Regions from separate parts of the Rhizobium oryzihabitans genome, predicted to be linked through region 1. Evidence: riboswitches for the same ligand, from Rfam matches in the RefSeq annotation. Region 1 holds a riboswitch; each other region holds the start of a gene.
What was found. Region 1 has a riboswitch for cobalamin ahead of G3A56_RS11760 (DUF1636 family protein). Riboswitches for the same ligand answer to the same signal wherever they lie in the genome.
Positions count from the first base shown of each region.

Region 2: it holds a riboswitch for cobalamin, as region 1 does, so the genes downstream of both, nrdH (glutaredoxin-like protein NrdH) here and G3A56_RS11760 (DUF1636 family protein) in region 1, are expected to answer to the same signal.
Region 3: it holds a riboswitch for cobalamin, as region 1 does, so the genes downstream of both, bluB (5,6-dimethylbenzimidazole synthase) here and G3A56_RS11760 (DUF1636 family protein) in region 1, are expected to answer to the same signal.
Region 4: it holds a riboswitch for cobalamin, as region 1 does, so the genes downstream of both, G3A56_RS18790 (ABC transporter substrate-binding protein) here and G3A56_RS11760 (DUF1636 family protein) in region 1, are expected to answer to the same signal.

Region 1 is NZ_CP048632.1:2,267,131-2,271,421, reverse strand. Features, by position in the region: gene cobN (cobaltochelatase subunit CobN) at 1-1,609, opposite strand, end outside; gene cobW (cobalamin biosynthesis protein CobW) at 1,711-2,748, opposite strand; gene G3A56_RS11760 (DUF1636 family protein) at 2,745-3,170, opposite strand; cobalamin riboswitch at 3,291-3,507, opposite strand; gene cobO (cob(I)yrinic acid a,c-diamide adenosyltransferase) at 3,643-4,260, shown strand; gene G3A56_RS11750 (cobyric acid synthase) at 4,262-4,291, shown strand, end outside.
Region 2 is NZ_CP048632.1:2,162,963-2,167,253, forward strand. Features, by position in the region: gene nrdE (class 1b ribonucleoside-diphosphate reductase subunit alpha) at 1-1,533, opposite strand, end outside; gene nrdI (class Ib ribonucleoside-diphosphate reductase assembly flavoprotein NrdI) at 1,521-1,919, opposite strand; gene nrdH (glutaredoxin-like protein NrdH) at 1,931-2,152, opposite strand; cobalamin riboswitch at 2,407-2,631, opposite strand; partial or broken gene G3A56_RS11295 (nucleoside triphosphate hydrolase) at 2,764-3,392, opposite strand; gene G3A56_RS11300 (ATP-binding cassette domain-containing protein) at 3,389-4,171, opposite strand; gene G3A56_RS11305 (ABC transporter permease) at 4,171-4,291, opposite strand, start outside.
Region 3 is NZ_CP048632.1:480,567-484,857, reverse strand. Features, by position in the region: gene G3A56_RS02875 (NADP-dependent malic enzyme) at 1-545, shown strand, start outside; gene G3A56_RS02870 (DUF2865 domain-containing protein) at 681-1,787, shown strand; partial or broken gene bluB (5,6-dimethylbenzimidazole synthase) at 2,016-2,716, opposite strand; cobalamin riboswitch at 2,790-2,974, opposite strand; partial or broken gene G3A56_RS02860 (TolB family protein) at 3,172-4,001, opposite strand; gene G3A56_RS02855 (glyoxalase superfamily protein) at 4,187-4,291, shown strand, end outside.
Region 4 is NZ_CP048635.1:453,599-457,889, reverse strand. Features, by position in the region: gene G3A56_RS18795 (GNAT family N-acetyltransferase) at 138-1,016, shown strand; cobalamin riboswitch at 1,056-1,290, shown strand; gene G3A56_RS18790 (ABC transporter substrate-binding protein) at 1,457-2,479, shown strand; gene G3A56_RS18785 (FecCD family ABC transporter permease) at 2,476-3,504, shown strand; gene G3A56_RS18780 (ABC transporter ATP-binding protein) at 3,501-4,291, shown strand, end outside.

The DNA of each region.
Region 1 (4,291 bases):
CACCCACATGCACGATGGCATGCGCATCCGCGACCCGCTGCATCCAGGCGCCGAAAGCGACGAGCGCATGGCGTGGCGGCAGGGCAGGGTCATGGTAATCCACCCGGCGGTCCTCGTTCCGCCCCCGGTCCGGCGCCAGCGCCACAAAGACCTGGCCGAAACGAGCGACGCGAAAACGGAATGCGCCGTTGGCTAGCGCATCATCCCGTTCGGCGGAACCCCACGTGGCATCCACGGAGGCAGCAGCCCCGTCAGGCAAAGCCGCGAGAAAATCCTGATAGGCTGAAAGTTCGACAGACGCTTCCTGCTGCTCGACACAATCCAGCAAAGCCCGCGCCGTTTCGGGAATATCCGAAACGGCATATCCGGCCGCGGCCAGATCGCGCAGCATTTCAAGCACGCTTTGCGGCACATCGAGACCAACGGCATAACCGGTGCGCCCCGGCGCAGCACCCGGATAATCCGGCATCAAAATAACGATCCGCCGTTCCTGCGGCGCAGACTGTTTCAACCGCAGAAACGCAGCGATGCGGTTTGCCACCTGCTCGACACGATCCGCTTCCGGCGTGTTAACGAGGCTGACACCGCCATCGGTCCGCATCTGTTTGAATGAGATAGCACCGGCAAGAATCCGGCCATCGAGTTCCGGCAAAACCACATGCATGGCAAGGTCGGATGGGTTGAGACCGCGCGCATTTTCCGCCCAGCCGTCGCGGTGCGTCGTCGCCATGACCACCTGAAACACCGGCACGCCGAGGCGATCAAACAGGGTTTTGCCACCGTCGTCCGTCTGACTGGCAAAAGCCGTGGCGGCAACAATGGCCGCGGGCTTGATATCCGGCAGCACGGTTTCAAGAAAGCGGATCGCCTCCGCATCCTTCAGGCCGCTGACGAAAATCGGCAAAGGGCTAAAACCGCGCTGTGCGAGCCCATGAAACAGCGCATCGACGGGCGCAGAATCCGAAGCCAGAAGCATGGAGCGGTAAAAGAGAATGGGCAGAATAGGTGCATCGGCGGGGTAACCCACGCAGGCTTCCGCTTGATCCACAACGCCTTTACCGGGCCGGTAGAAACCCGCTTTCGGCAGCGGTTGGGCCTCGATATCCGGCCATGCGCCACCGCTTGCAAGAACCGAAAGCCCGGAGGCAAGCCGGTCCATATTCTCCCGCCCACCCTCACGGAAGAAGGAGAGGACTGAGGAAAGCGTCTGTCGATCGACGGTCGAGGCCGCCTCCAGCTTCTCGTCCCTCTCGCTGCACTCACCAGGCAATAACAGAAGCTTTATGCCGCGCCGTCGCGCCATTATGGAGAGTTGATCCACGCCGTAACGCCAGCGCTCCGCACCGCCCAGAATCCGGATAAGGATGACACGGGCGTGCTCCGCCGTTTTTTCGATCCACAGATCGACTGACATCGGATGCCGAAGTTCGGAGAGGTTGGCGGCGGACAGGGAAGGAAGTCTGGACCCCACCTGCCGCCATGCCTGTTCCAGCCCGGCAAGATCGCTTGCCGAAAAAGACAGCATCACCACATCCGATCGCGGCTGATTGAGATCAACCGGCTCGACCAGATCGTCCAGAGACGAGGATGTGGTGGCGAGAATATGCATCTAAGGCATTTCCAGTAAAAGTGCAGTGCAGTTTTGCGTCCGACAATGCGCAAACAAGACAGCACGTCCGATGATTCCGTTTAAACCGGACGTGCTTTATGTCAGGCGGCCAGCATCTGTTCGATCTTTTCGCGGTTGATGCCCTTCTCGCCGATGATGACGAGGCGGCTGCGGCGCTCCTCACCGGCTGCCCATGGCCGATCGTAATAATGGTTGACGCGGCTGCCGACAGCCTGCACCTGCAGGCGCATCGGCTTGGCGGAAACTTCAACGAAACCCTTGATGCGAAGAACGTTTTCCGCAGCAGCAGTTTCCGCGATACGGGTGGCCAGTGCTTCCGGATCGGTCACGGCGGGCAGATCGATGACGAAGCTGTCGAAATCGTCGTGTTCGTGGTCAAGCTCGCCATCATGATGGGTGCGGCGGTTTTCGATATCCTCCTCCACCGCAAGGCCGAGACCAATCAGAACGGCGGGGTCGATTGCACCATTCGAGGCGACGACGATCTTCGCAGCCCGCGGCAGATGCTCGAGAATATGAGCCTTCGCCTTTTCCAGACCGGCGTGATCAAGGAGATCGGCCTTGGTGAGGACGATGAGATCGGCGCAGGCGACCTGATCCTCGAAGACTTCTTCCACCGGATCGTCGTGATCGAGCGCTTCGTCATTCGCCCGCTGGGCGGCAAGCGCTTCCATGTCATGCGCCACCTGGCCCTCTGCAAGGGCGGCACCGTCCACGACAGCCACCACGGCATCCACCGTTACGCGGCTCTTGATCGCCGGCCACTGGAACGCCTGCACCAGGGGCTTCGGCAGGGCAAGGCCCGAGGTCTCGATGAGGATATGCTCCACCTTCGGCTGGCGGCTGAGGATCTGTTCAATGGCCGGCTGGAAATCATCCGCGACCGTGCAGCAGATGCAGCCATTGGCCAGTTCGACGATGTTTTCCTCCGGGCAGCTCTCAATGCCGCAGCCTTTGAGGATTTCGCCATCGATGCCGATATCACCGAACTCATTGACGATGATGGCCAGTCGCTTGCCATCAAGCTTTTCGAGAAGACCGCGCAGCAGCGTGGTTTTTCCGGCCCCCAGAAAGCCGGTGACGATGGTGCAGGGAACGCGGTCCAGAAGGGTGCTCATGATCTCTCCTCGGTAAAATCGAATGGGGGAATGCGCGCCACCATGCCGCGCTTCAATGTATCGGGGCGGCCGCGCCAGGGCATCAGGCCATCTGCGGAGGCGGCCAGCATGCGCGCGCCGGTCAGCAGGTCTTCCGCATCGTCGGGCGTCAGCCCGCCAAAGACATAGGACCAGCCGTCGCCGCCGCGAAGCACGGCGCTGAGGCCGCGTTTGCAATTGGCAAGACAATTGACGGAACGGACGACAATGCCGGCTTCCTGCGCCGTTGCCATGACGGCATCCGCAAGACGTGCACCGGGTCGCGGCTCCGCATTGGGATCGGTTTCATCGCGACAGCTGCGGCAGACAAAAACGACGACGCCGGAGGCGTTTTCGCCTTCCGCCTCCGAATTCGCACATGAAGAGACCGCTGTAATATCCAAACCGTTTCGCTTTCCGCGCCTTTAAAAACTCATCGGGGTGCGGATGTCGAAAACGGCATGCGGAAAAGCGCAGAGCCGGCTGTTCGATCTGACCGACTGACCGGAGCACCCCGCCCGGCAGACGTTTTTCCTGAAACGGCAGGTCTCCTGGCTTGCGGCTTTAAAACACCCGGGCACCGCCTTCCCGAACCATCTTTAGAGGTTCAGTGGCTTTACGGTGCGGGCTTGCCGCTTACAGTTGCGGGGGCAGCCACGGAATGACCCCTGTCAGGGCGGAACCGTGTTCCCTCTTAGCTTTTCCCGTTGCCGGGAAAAGACCGTCAGTCCCTTACCCTTAGGCTGAACGGGCGTGGGGGTCAATGCCGCGGCCCGTTGGCTGGCCGCATTGCCGGGTGCGGCAAATTGGGTATAGTCGCCGCTCCGAAAGGCAGGGGCATCCGGCCCCGCGCCGCTGGACGAGAAGGAAAACGCGATGACACGCGACATCAGCGACAGCGAAGCCGAACGCCACCGGCAGAAAATGGTGAACCGCAAGACGGTTCAGGATGCCGAAGTCGCGGAAAAGACCATCGAAAAAGGTCTGCTGATGATCAATACCGGCCCCGGTAAAGGCAAGTCCACGGCGGCTTTCGGCCTTGCTTTGCGCATGCTCGGCACCGGACGCAGGGTCGGCGTGGTGCAATTCATCAAGGGCGCATGGTCCACGGGTGAACAGCAGGCGCTGACGCTCTTCGGTGACAAGGTCGTCTGGCGTACCATGGGCGAGGGGTTTACCTGGGACACGCAGGACCTGAAGCGCGATGTCATGGCAGCCGCAAAGGCCTGGGAAGAAGCCAAGGTCCTGATGGCTGACGAAACGATCGGCCTCCTGATCCTCGACGAGTTGAATATCGCGCTGCGTTACGATTACCTGCCGCTGGAAGAAGTCGTCGAAACCCTTTCCAGCCGCCGGCCCGATCTGCATGTCATCGTCACCGGCCGCAACGCCAAGCAACCGTTGATCGACGCCGCCGACATGGTGACGGAAATGACCCTCGTCAAACATCACTTCAAGGCGGGTGTGAAGGCGCAGGCAGGGATAGAATTCTGAGATGACTGCACGCGTGCTGATGTTTCAGGGA
Region 2 (4,291 bases), 100 kb from region 1:
ATAGATATTGGTGAAATCGACGCCTTCTTCGGAACCATAGAAGATGCGCTCCCGCGCCAGATAACCGTGCAGGTTCATCTGGCCGAGCCCGATGGCGTGGCTGGCATCATTGCCCTTTTCCACCGAGGGTACGGAAGAGATGTGGCTCATATCCGAAACCGCCGTCAGCGCCCGGATGGAGGTCTCGATCGTCTTGCCGAAATCTGCCGAATCCATTGCTGATGCAATGTTGAGCGAGCCGAGATTGCAGGAAATATCCTTGCCCATATGGCTATAGGACAGATCGGCGTTTAACTCGCTCGCTTCGCTGACCTGAAGAATCTCCGAGCAGAGATTGCTCATGCTGATACGACCGGCGATCGGATTGGCGCGGTTCACCGTATCCTCGAACATAATGTAGGGATAACCACTTTCAAACTGGATTTCGGCGATGACCTGGAAGAACTCACGCGCCTTGATCTTCTTCTTGCGGATGCGGCTGTCGGCGACCATTTCATGATATTTTTCGGTGACCGAAATCTCGGTCAGCGGCACGCCATAGACCCGCTCCACATCATAGGGCGAGAACAAATACATATCCTCGTTGTTGCGGGCGAGTTCGAAGGTGATGTCGGGGATCACCACGCCGAGCGACAGGGTCTTGATGCGGATTTTTTCGTCGGCGTTTTCGCGCTTCGTATCAAGGAAGCGCATGATGTCCGGGTGGTGGGCATGCAGATAGACCGCGCCAGCACCCTGGCGTGCTCCGAGCTGGTTGGCATAGGAAAACGAATCTTCCAGCAACTTCATCACCGGAATGACGCCGGACGACTGGTTCTCGATCTGTTTGATCGGCGCTCCGAATTCGCGAATATTGGTCAAGGAAAGCGCCACGCCGCCGCCGCGCTTGGAAAGCTGCAGGGCCGAATTGATGGAGCGGCCTATGCTCTCCATATTGTCTTCTACACGCAGCAGAAAACACGAGACCAGCTCACCACGGCTTTTCTTGCCGGCGTTGAGAAAGGTCGGTGTTGCCGGCTGGAAGCGGCCCGAAATAATCTCATCGACCAGATCGCGGGCAAGCTGCTCATCGCCACGCGCAAGGGCCAGCGCCACCATGCAGACGCGATCCTCGTAACGCTCCAGATAGCGTTTTCCGTCGAAGGTCTTCAGCGTATAGGAGGTGTAATATTTGAAGGCGCCGAGAAAGGTCGGAAAGCGGAATTTCCGGGCATAGGCTTCATCGTAGAGGTCACGAACGAAATTGAAGGAATACTGGTCCAGCACCTCCTGCTCGTAATATCCTTCGGTCACCAGATAATCGAGCTTTTCCCTGAGGTTATGGAAAAAGACGGTATTCTGGTTGACGTGCTGGAGGAAATATTGCCTCGCCGCAAGGCGGTCCTTGTCGAGCTGGATTTTTCCATCCGCGTCATAGAGGTTCAGCATCGCGTTCAGCGCGTGGTAGTCCAGCCCAGTATCGACCGGTTTCTGGCTTGCGGCTACCGGCTGTTTGGCGTCCTTGCGCAGCGCGCTCGAGGTCAGCGTGTCCAAAATCGTTCCAATCCATGTTTGACATTGGCGACATCTTCCTCCGTGCCGAGAAGCTCGAAGCGATAGAGAAACGGCACCGCGCATTTGCGCGAGACGATATCTCCGGCGGATGCGAAAGCTGCGCCAAAATTCGTGTTTCCCGCCGCGATGACGCCGCGAATGAGGTTTCGGTTGGAGGGCTCGTTCAAGAACCGGATCACCGGTTTCGGCACGGCCCCTTTCGTGCCGCCGCCCCCATAGGTGGGGGTGACGAGTACATAGGGTTCCGACACATGCGGCACCTCCTCCTCGGCACCCAGCGGCAGGCGAAACAATCGTCGTCCCAGTTTCTGAAGGAAGCGATGCGTGTTTTCGGACCGGCTGGAATAATAGACGATCAGCCCCATCGCCCGCCGCCTCAGCTGATCGAGCCGATCATATCTGGACGGAAACCCGCCCAGTGGCGCTCGCCGGCGACGACCACCGGAACCTGCATGTAACCAAGGCCGCGAACGTGATCGAGCGCATCCGCATCTTCGGAAATATCGACGATCTCATAGCTCACGCCAATGCGATCGAGTGCGCGATAGGTGGCGGTGCATTGGACGCAGGCGGGCTTGCTGTAAACGGTGACGGTCATGATTTCCTCTTTCGAAGCCGCTTTTGCACACGGCTCAACATTGCCGATTGCGATCGCAATCGGTTGGCGATGGTTCTGTCATTCAGGTGGCGGGCACGGCCTTTAGCCGTGGAAAATCATTCTCTACGCCGACGAGCGCAGGAACTCAAAAAAATGCACTGGCATGACTTCACCCCGAAGCTTGTTCTGGAGGGGGCAGAAAAGGGCGCACGCAAATCATTTGCGTCAACACCTTCCTCCGGACACCCCGCCCGTGGACGTTTGCGCTCAAGGCAGGTCTCCTGACTTGCGGGTCACAACATCTATTCCGGCCTTCCCGGAGCTTTCGGCTCCAGTGACCCAAATCGGAACGATGCTCACCGCTTACAGTTGCGGGGGCAGTTTCGGCCTTGCTCCGCCATTAATGGCGTTACGCACCGAATTCCCGTCTTAGCTCCCGACGCTTGCGAATCGGAAGAACCTCGAACACCACATATAGTATATGAGGAAATTTTCTCGTCAATAAATAGACATGGAAAAGCCCCACCCTGTGGATCAAAAAGATTCAACACAGAGTCAACAAAGGCTTAACGATAAATGGAGTTGCCGCTCAAGACGGGAAAAGCGTTAATCTATTCCCAAATATCGATGCGAATATCGGCGGGGCGGGTGTTCTCGATTACCCTTTTTCCGTTGGGAAGATCGTTTTCAAAAAGTTTGGCGTGGATCGCAGCCGCATCGAGACCGTAACCCTGCCATCTGTTCCGCAGCCTCTCTTCGAGCACCGCGACGGACGGGCCAACGAAGATGGTGAGGTCAAAGCTGTCGGAAAGCGTGGTCCAGGGCGCTTCATTCAGCAGGAGATAATTGCCTTCGGCAAGGACAAAGCGTGTCTCTGGCGGGATAGCACGGGCGGAGGCGATGGCAATTTCGCGGGAACGGTCAAAAACCGGAACAAGCACCTCCTGTCCGCCCTTGCGAACGGCGGAGACGATATCGAGGAAACCACGCACATCGAAGGTTTCGGGAGCGCCCTTTCGCGGCAGCAGCCCCCGCTCTTCGAGAATGCCATTGTCCATATGAAAGCCATCCATCGGCAGGACGGCAGCCGTTTCGCTCCGCGCCAGCAGAGCGTCGCAGAGCGCATCCGCCAGCGTGGATTTGCCGGCCCCAGGGGACCGGCAATGGCGATGATGAAACGGGATTGGCCCTCTGCCCGCCGAAGAACGTCTTCGACGATCGTCTCAAGCTTCAGCGTCATGCGGCAAGCGTTTCCTTTGGCGCTTCCTTGGCGCCGGTCATGAAGGCAACGGCGTCGGACATGGTGTAATCCTTCGGATTGATGACGCACAGGCGCTTGCCCAGCCGGTGGATATGGATGCGATCCGCAACCTCGAAAACATGCGGCATGTTGTGCGAGATGAGAACGATCGGCAACCCGCGCGAGCGCACATCCAGAATAAGCTCCAGAACGCGGCGGCTTTCCTTGACGCCGAGTGCTGCGGTCGGCTCGTCGAGGATGACGACCTTGGAACCAAAGGCGGCCGCGCGCGCCACGGCGACACCCTGACGCTGGCCACCGGACAGGGTTTCCACCGCCTGATTGATGTTCTGGATCGTCATCAGGCCGAGTTCCGACAGTTTCTCGCGGGCGAATTTTTCCATGGCCGGTCGGTCCAGCGCCCGAAACAGGCTTCCCTGAATTCCGGGTTTTCGGATTTCCCGGCCGAGGAACATATTGTCGGCTATGGAAAGCGCCGGTGAGAGCGCGAGGTTCTGATAGACGGTCTCGATGCCAGCCTTGCGCGCCTCGATCGGCGAGCGGAATTGGACGGGCTGGCCCTCCAGTCGGATTTCCCCTTCATCGGGTGTCACCGCGCCGGAAATCGCCTTGATGAGAGAGGATTTGCCGGCGCCGTTATCGCCGATCACCGCCAGGATTTCGCCCGGATAGAGATCGAAATCGGCATGGTCGAGAGCGGTCACGCGACCATAACGCTTGACGAGATTGCGTGCTGTGAGAATGGGTTCTTTTGCCATCAGCCTGCTACCTTTCTGATCCACTGGTCGATTGCGACAGCCATGATGATGAGGACGCCGATCAACAGATAGGTCCATTGCGGGTCTGTTCCGATAAGCCGGAGGCCGAGCGAGAAGACG
Region 3 (4,291 bases), 1.4 Mb from region 1:
GTTCCTTCGCGGGCCTCAGCCTGCTCATCACCCAGCAGGGTGCGCTGTTCCTCACCGACACTTTCGTCAATTACGATCCGACATCCGAGGAAGTGGCTGAAATGGCCATTCTCGCGGCCAAGGAAATCCGCCGCTTCGGCATCACGCCGAAGATCGCGCTCGCCAGCCATTCCAATTTCGGCTCGCGCGATTCCGAAAGCGCCCGCAAGATGCGCCGCGCCCTGAAGATCGTGCAGGAAGCCGCACCGGAACTGGAAGTCGATGGCGAAATGCAGGGTGGCTCGGCGCTGTCGGAAGCGCTGCGCAAGCGCGCCATGCCCAACAGCGTGCTGACCGGCGAGGCGAACCTCTTGGTCTTCCCGAACCTCGATGCCGCCAACATCACGCTCGGCGTCACCCGCACCCTGACGGAAGGCCTGCATGTCGGCCCGATCCTGCTCGGCACGGCCCTGCCCGCCCATATCCTGTCGCCCAGCGTCACCTCGCGCGGCGTGGTCAACATGGCGGCCTTTGCCGTGGTGCAGGCATCGCATCCTTCGGTGTGATGCGGGCCGCATTAACGCAATTTTGAACATGCTGTTGCCGCATTGCGGCAACAGCTTATGTTATCTTCCTGAAACACGGATTTCGTGAAGTATAACGCCCCTGCCACCGGCCGGGACATCGAACGGATCGAACAATTGACCCGGCGCCAAAGCCGCATCATCGGCCTCCTGCTTCCCCTCGTCTTCATCACTCCGGCCGCCGCTTTTGCGGATCAGGTCTGTGACACTCTCTACGCGCAATTGCGCGAGCCGCCGCGCGTCATCGGCAACACGGCCGAGGTGCGGCGTTATGCCAATGCGCTCACCCGCCAGAACATAGAAATCCGCAGGATCAAGAACGATCTGCGCCGTTACGGCTGCTCGTCAGGCAGCGTCATCATTTATGGCAGCCCCAATGCCGGGCTCTGCGCCGAGATCGGCGATGCGCTGGTCGATGCGCAGAGCGAACGCGCCGCCATCATCCGCGACCGTGACGATGCGATGGCAGCGCAGCGCAGCGACGACGGCGACATCAGACGCCAGCGCATTCTCGCCGCGCTCGACGCCAATGGCTGCAGCCCCCTTCCGGAAACGGAAGCACAGCTGCCGCCGGCTCCCGATGTCACGCGTTACCCCGATGCCTTCCGCCAGCAGGAAAATCAGCCGGGACAGGCCGGGCTTTCGCCCTATCCCGGCTCCGCCGGGGAAGGTGGGCTTAGAACCCTCTGCGTGCGCACCTGCGACGGCTCGTTTTTCCCCATTGCCGCCAATGCCTCGCCGCTTGATTTTCGCGCCCAGGCGGAGCAATGCCAGAAAATGTGTCCGGGAACAGAGACGGAGCTTTATTTCCACTCCATGACAGATCAGGAAACCGCCGACATGGTGTCTGCCGAAACCGGAAAACCCTACAAGGACCTGCCAACCGCCTTTGCCTATAAAAATGCCTCGGCAAAGGCACCGGGCTGCGCCTGCAACATGGCCGCCTATCACGACGAGATGCAGAAGCAGGAAGAGGCAGCCCGGCCGGAAGCCGAAAAACCCTATTCCGGCATCACCACCATCCCATCACCGCAAGGCGACAAGGCTCAGAAACCCGCAGAGCAGCAGCAGGCCGCAAAGCCGCCGGAACAACCGGTACCGGAACGGGACTACGATCCGAACAACAGCAAGGTCCGTGTCATCGGCCCGAAATTCCTGCCCGATCAGACTGGTCGGATCGACCTGAAGAACCCCGCGCTGAAGGGTATACAGCCGCAGCAATAGCGTGCTGTGGGGCCTCCCCCCTTAGGGCGGTCAGTTATGGAGCGAGCGCGTGCAGCTTGTTTCTTCTCCCCGACGGGGAGAAGGTCGCGGCAGCGGGATGAGGGGCAAGGGTGAGGTTTCATCGCTGACGTCGCCCCCTCATCCGACCCTTCGGACCACCTTCTCCCCGGCGGGGAGAAGAAACAGGCGGCAACGCTTTGCCTCTCACAGGCGAGCCCCAGCCTCCCTCTACCGCCCGCCCCACCGGTTGCGAAACACCAGTTCCTCCAGCGGCACGCGCTGACGCCAGCCCTTCACCGCCAGTTCCGGTTCGGTGTAAAGCTCATCGACGCGGCCGAGGCAGAGCCAGGCGACGATTTCGATATGGTCGGGGATTTCCAGAATGGCGCGAATGTCGCTGTCGTGGAAAATGCTGACCCAGCCGACGCCGATGCCTTCGGCGCGGGCCGCCAGCCAGAGGTTCTGGATGGCGCAGACGGTCGAATAGACATCCGTGCGCGGATTGTGGGTGCGACCCAGCACCACCTTGCCGCCACGCGTCGGATCGCAGGTGACGCAGATGCTGAGCGGCGCCTTGCGGATGCCCTCGAGCTTCAGGCTGCTATAAAGCGCCTGCTGCTCGCCTTCAAACAACGCCGCCGCTTCCTCATTGGCGCGGCGGAACGCCACCCAGGCCGCCTGCCTGACCGCGCCGTCGGTCACAAGCGTGAAATTCCACGGCTGCATGAAGCCGACCGAGGGGCGGAATGCGCCGCCTTCAGCAAACGCTCCACCACATCATCCGGCAGCGGATCGGGCAGGAACTGATCGCGCACATCGCGGCGGGTTTCTATGGCACGGTAAATCGCCTCGCGCTCGGCGCTGGAAAACGGGCGGGCAGGCGAAAGCGCGTCATCTGACGGGTTGCGCGCAGACGGATCGATCGGCATCGTTTATCCCCAACAATGCGAAGGCCGGGTGAAACACCCTGCCTTTTTCAACAACCTGCCGCCGTCCGCGCGGTGCGGTCTATCCTGTCAGGCCGGTCTTCTGACTAGGCTTCATCCGCCCCTCTCGCCTTCCCGAATAACTTCAGTGGCATTAAGAAAAAGGGCATCCACCTCACAGCGTTGGGCACGTTCCGGTCTTTCACCGGATTCCCGATTCTCCCGCCATAAACGGCGGGCACCTGACAAAAGAGCTATGGGCAAGAAACCTTGCCAATGCAAGCATCTTGGCGGGTGGTGCGGCAATGTGGCCATGGCATGCCTCACCCGTCATTCCGGCCTTGAGCCGGAATCCAACCAGCCCAAGTCCTTGGGCTGAGACGAGTCTTTTCACCGCGCAGACGCGCGTCTACCGGATTCCGGCTCAAGGCCGGAATGACGGGTCCTCCTTTACCGCATCACTCCACGGGGAAATAACGCACATACGCAAACTCATCCCCATCCGGCGACCAGTTGGGGGAATTCATCGTTCCCTGCCCGCCAAACAGCTCGAACAGCGTCTCCACATTGCCGCCATCCATGTCCATCAACCGCACGCGCACATCAAGATCGCGCGGGTGGTCGAAGACATCGGCGTCGTAGGAAACGAAGACTACCTTGTCACCCCTGGGGACGGGTGCGGGAACCAGTCGCCATAAGCGCTGTCGGTGATGCGCTCGACGCTGGAGCCATCCACCCGCACGCGCCAGATCTGCATCAACCCGGTGCGGCTGGAATTGAAATAGATCCACCCGCCATCCGGCGAATAATCCGGCCCGTCATTGCGGCCCTCACCATGGGTAAGGCGCGTTTCAACACCGCTGGCTATATCCATGGAATAGATGTCGAAAACCTGATCGCGAATGCCGCAATAGGCAAAGCTTTTCCCATCCGGCGACCAGCCGTGCCAATAGGACGGAAGGTTCCTTGTCATCAGCCGCGGCGTGCCGCCCGTCGATGGCAAAAGGTAGATGGCGCTCTTGCCAAACTCCACCTTGTCGGAAATGGCATAGAGCGAACCATCAGGCGAAATGCCGTGGTCGTTGTTGCAGATCGTGGCAAAGCCGGTATCGACTTTCTCCGGCGCAGCATCACCGGCAAGAGACAGGCGATAGAGCAGCCCTTCGGCGTTCAACAGCAGATATCTGCCGTCCGGCGACCAGTTCGGCGCCTCGAACAGCTCGGATGTCTGCCACACCACCCGCATCTGCCGGGTGCGGATGTTGAAGATTTCGATTGAGCTGCGCATGCTGCCTCCCGGGCCTGTCGATAGTTCGGAACGGCGCGACGCAGATATTCCATTTGCATCCGCCACCACCGTGATTATGATCCTAGGGCCGCAGGCACCGTCCTGCAAATTCAAATCGGAAAAAACGCCAGCGCTCCGGCACCGCCCGCACCGCTTCCCGTTTCTCCCAGATCCGAGGTTCCGCGATGAATACCATCGCCGATCACGGCATCCGGTTCGGCCGGATCGCCGCAATGCTTCCTGTCAAGAACATCGAAAAAGCCCGTGATTTTTATGTCGGCGTGCTGGGT
Region 4 (4,291 bases), on a different replicon from region 1:
TGATTTCGGTAGATTGTTGTGTCCTTCCAGTGCTTTCAGGAAATTCGTGCTGGTGAGGCTGGTTATCTTCGGGTGTCGTGGCTGGGCTGCCTGGACCGAATGACGGTTCCGCGCAGAAGGGATGAGGGCCGTTTGGTATGGACCTGCTCAAAGTCGATAGTTTCGAGTTGCGGACGGTGGATATCGCCGAAATGGATGCCGATCATCTGCATGCGCTTTCCATGGCTGTCGGGTGGCGTTATCACGCAAATGAATGGTGTTTCCTGCGCCAGTGCGGCGTTGGACTTGCCGCGCTGGACGAGATTGACCGCGTTGTCGCAACCGCGATGCTCTTTCCCTATGCCGAGGGTTTTGCAACACTCGGCATGGTCATCGTTTCCCCACGCCTGCAGGGGCAGGGCGTCGCACCATGGCTGGTGCGGCAGTTGATCGCGAAATTCCCCACCGTCTCCCTGCGGCTGAATGCGACGGACGTGTCGCGGCGGCTGTTTTCCGGGCTCGGCTTTGTGGGAGATACGGAAAAAGTGCATCTCCTTCGGGGAAAGCCGCTGTGTCCTGTCGAAATGCCCACACCTGGTAAGAAAAGAAGGATCGAGCCACTGTCGGAAGATCATCTGGCGGACGTGGTGGCGATCGACCGGCTAGCCTTTGGCGTCTCGCGCCGTGGCGTCCTCCAGCGGCTTCTGAAGGAGAATACGGGTTACGGATTGTTTGAGGCGGATCACCTCATCGCTTTTGCATTGCGCCGAGTGGCGGGGCGGGGCCACATCGTCGGCCCGGTCGTTGCGCGCGAGGAAACCGATGCGATCGCGCTGGTCCAGCGGCATTTTGCCGATCTGGATGATCAGCTGGTGCGCCTCGATGCCGTGTGCGACAGCGGACTTTTCACCGATTTTCTGGTGCAATCCGGGTTGGTGGTGATCGAGACGCTGACCACCATGTCGAAAGATGGGCCTCAACCGGTCGGCTCGGGCGCGGCGAAAATTTTCGCGCTGGCAGGCCCGTCTTTGTGCTGAGCTGCGGCACTATCGCAATTGACGCCCCGCCGCTTGGCCCGTATGTCAGAAACCGACGGTTCCTGAAGCCGAAGGGCAAAGGGATTAATAGGGAACATGGTGCGGGTGATCTTTTTCGCCCAATGCCGTGGCTGCCCCCGCAACTGTAAGCGGATTGCCGTTCATCCCCGTGACGCCTGAAAGCGTCATGCCACTGTATCCTCCGGGATACGGGAAGGCAGATGAACGGTGCATATTCGCGAGCCAGGAGACCTGCCGTCATAATATGGACCATCGTTACGGGCGGGGATGCCCGGAAGAGGAGCTGATTATGACCTTTCCGTCTGCGGAAACGTATTCCGTGCCCCGTTCTCCATCTCCACACACGCCGTCCGTTTGTCGCCACACGTTTTGATACGCGCCGCTTCGGATCAAGCCACCCAATTTAGACTGGAGAACATATGTTTCATTTCAAACACCTGCCGGTTACTGCCGCTCTTATGGCCGCCGCATTTGCCGCCGGCACGGCCCATGCCACTGAGACCGTCTATCCGCTGACGATCAACAGCTGCGGCGAGGATATCACCTTCAGGCAGGCGCCTTCGCGCACTGTCTCCGTTGGCCAGAGCACGACCGAGGTTCTTTATCTGCTCGGTGTTGCCGACAGGGTGGTTGGCACGGCGCTGTGGATCGGCCCGGTTCTGAAGGGTTACGAGGAGGCCAATGCAAAGGTCGAGCGGCTGGCTGACAATGATCCGAGTTTCGAGGCCGTGGTCGGCAAGAAGCCGGACCTCGTGACGACGCAGTTCCAGTGGCAGATCGGTCCGGAGGGTGTTGTCGGAACACCGGCGCAATTCGCCGAGCTCGGTATTCCCGTTTATACCTCGCCCGCCGATTGCATGGGCAAGGACAATTCCGGCGGCGGCGATGGCGTGCGCAACACCGTCTTCACCATGGACCTCATCTATCAGGAAATCCGCGACCTCGCCAAGATCTTCAACGTGCAGGACCGCGGCGAGGAAGTTGTTGCCGACCTGAAGAAGCGCGAAGAGGCAGCCCGCACCAAGATTGCATCGGCGAATGGCAAGCTTTCCGCCGTCTTCTGGTTCTCCAGCGCCGAGCTCGATATCGATCCCTATGTGGCCGGCCGCAAGGGTGCGCCGGGTTACATCATGTCCGCGCTCGGGCTGAAAAATGTCATCGAAAGCGATGAGGAATGGCCAACCGTTGGCTGGGAAACCATCGCCAAGGCCAATCCGACCGTGATCGTCGCCGGCCAGATGGATCGCCGCCGTTTCCCCGCCGATGATGTTGCCGTCAAGCGCAAGTTCCTTGCGACCGATCCGGTTGCCAGCATCATGCCGGCCGTCAAGGACAAACACGTCTTCGACATGGACGCGCAGGCGATGAACCCGACCATCCGCACGATTGAGGGCATCGAAACGCTGGCCGAGGCGATTTCCGCCGCCGGCCTCGCCAAGTGAACGGTTTTTCCGTCCATCTCGGCAGGGTGGGTCTGGCTTTTGCCGCACTCGCCCTGCTGCTTGTTGCGCTGATGGCCGGTGCGGCCATCGGCGAAACCGCCATTCCGTTCGATGTGGTGGCGAAAACCATCGCCAACCGTGTCTTCCACGCGGGTTATCCGCTGGAGCCGCTGGATGAGGGCATCGTCTGGAGTTACCGCCTCAGCCGCGCCGTCGTCGCCGCCTGTTGCGGTGCTTCGCTGGCGCTCGCCGGTGCGGTGCTGCAATCGCTTTTGCGCAATCCGCTCGCCGATCCCTATATTCTCGGCATCTCCGCCGGTGCGTCCACTGGCGCCGTCGCGGTGGCGCTTCTGGGCTTCGGCGCCGGGTTCCTGACGATGCCGGCAGGCGCTCTGATCGGTGCTTTTGTCGCTTTTTCGCTGGTCAGCCTTCTGGCGGTCAGGGCCGGACACGGCAACAGCGCCATCATTCTGGCGGGGGTCGCCGGTTCGCAGCTGTTCAACGCCTTGACGTCTTTCATCGTCACCAAATCCGCCAATGCAGAACAGGCGCGCGGCATCATGTTCTGGCTTCTGGGCAATCTTTCGGGGGTACGCTGGCCGGATGCCTGGCTGGCTTTGCCGGTCAGCCTTGCGGGTCTTGCGGTCTGCCTCTGGTATGCCCGCGCACTCGATGCCTTCGCCTTCGGCGGTCAGGCCGCAGCCTCGCTTGGCATCCCCGTGCGCTGGGTCTATGCGGTGCTGATCTCGGTTTCGGCGATCATGACGGCGGTCATGGTGTCGCTGGTCGGCTCCATCGGCTTCGTCGGCCTCGTCATTCCGCATGCGGCGCGCATCTTCGTGGGCGTTCGCCATGGGCTGTTGCTGCCGGTGACGGCGCTGACCGGTGCGATTTTCATGATCGTCGCCGATATTCTCTCCCGCATCGTCATTCCCGGCCAGGTCCTGCCGATCGGGGTCATCACCGCGCTCGTCGGTGCGCCCGCCTTTGCCTTCATCCTCGGGCAGAAAAGGGGGCGGTCATGAGATTGTCCGCCTACGATCTGCATTTCCATGCCGGCAACATCGAAATCGTCCGCGGCGTTTCGCTGGATGTGGGTTCCGGCCAGTTCCTCGGCATTATCGGGCCGAACGGCTCGGGCAAAAGCACGCTTCTTTCCATGCTGGCCGGCATCCGCAAACCGCGCAGAGGTCACGTCACGCTTGGCGAGGAGCCGCTTGCCTCATTCGGGCGGCGCGAGCTTGCCCGCAGGCTCGCCTTCGTGGAGCAGCAGGCCGAAACCACCGAACGTATCAGCGCGCGACAGGCTGTCGAACTTGGACGCACACCCTATCTCGGTCCGCTTTCCGCATGGTCGTCAAAGGATGACGCCATCGTCGATGCGGCGCTTGAAAATGTCGACATGGCGGACAAGGCGGATCGAAGCTGGCATCACCTTTCCGGCGGCGAACGGCAGAGGCTGCACATCGCCCGCGCGCTGGCGCAGGAGCCACATATCCTGCTTCTGGACGAGCCGACCAACCATCTCGACATCGGCCACCAGATCGGCCTGCTCGATCTGGTGCGCCGGCAGGGCCTGACGGTCGTGGCGGCGCTGCACGATCTCAACCATGCCGCCATGTTCTGCGACCGCGTCGCCATCTTGCACCGGGGCGAATTGATTGCGGTCGGTCCGCCGCAGGATGTTCTGACTTCGGCGACGATCGCTTCCGTCTTCGGGGTGCAATCCGTTGTCACCACGGATGAAGGCGGCTTTTCCCACATTCGTTTTCTGCCCGCCCACGGGGCGGCTGATCATGCAAGGAAAGTACT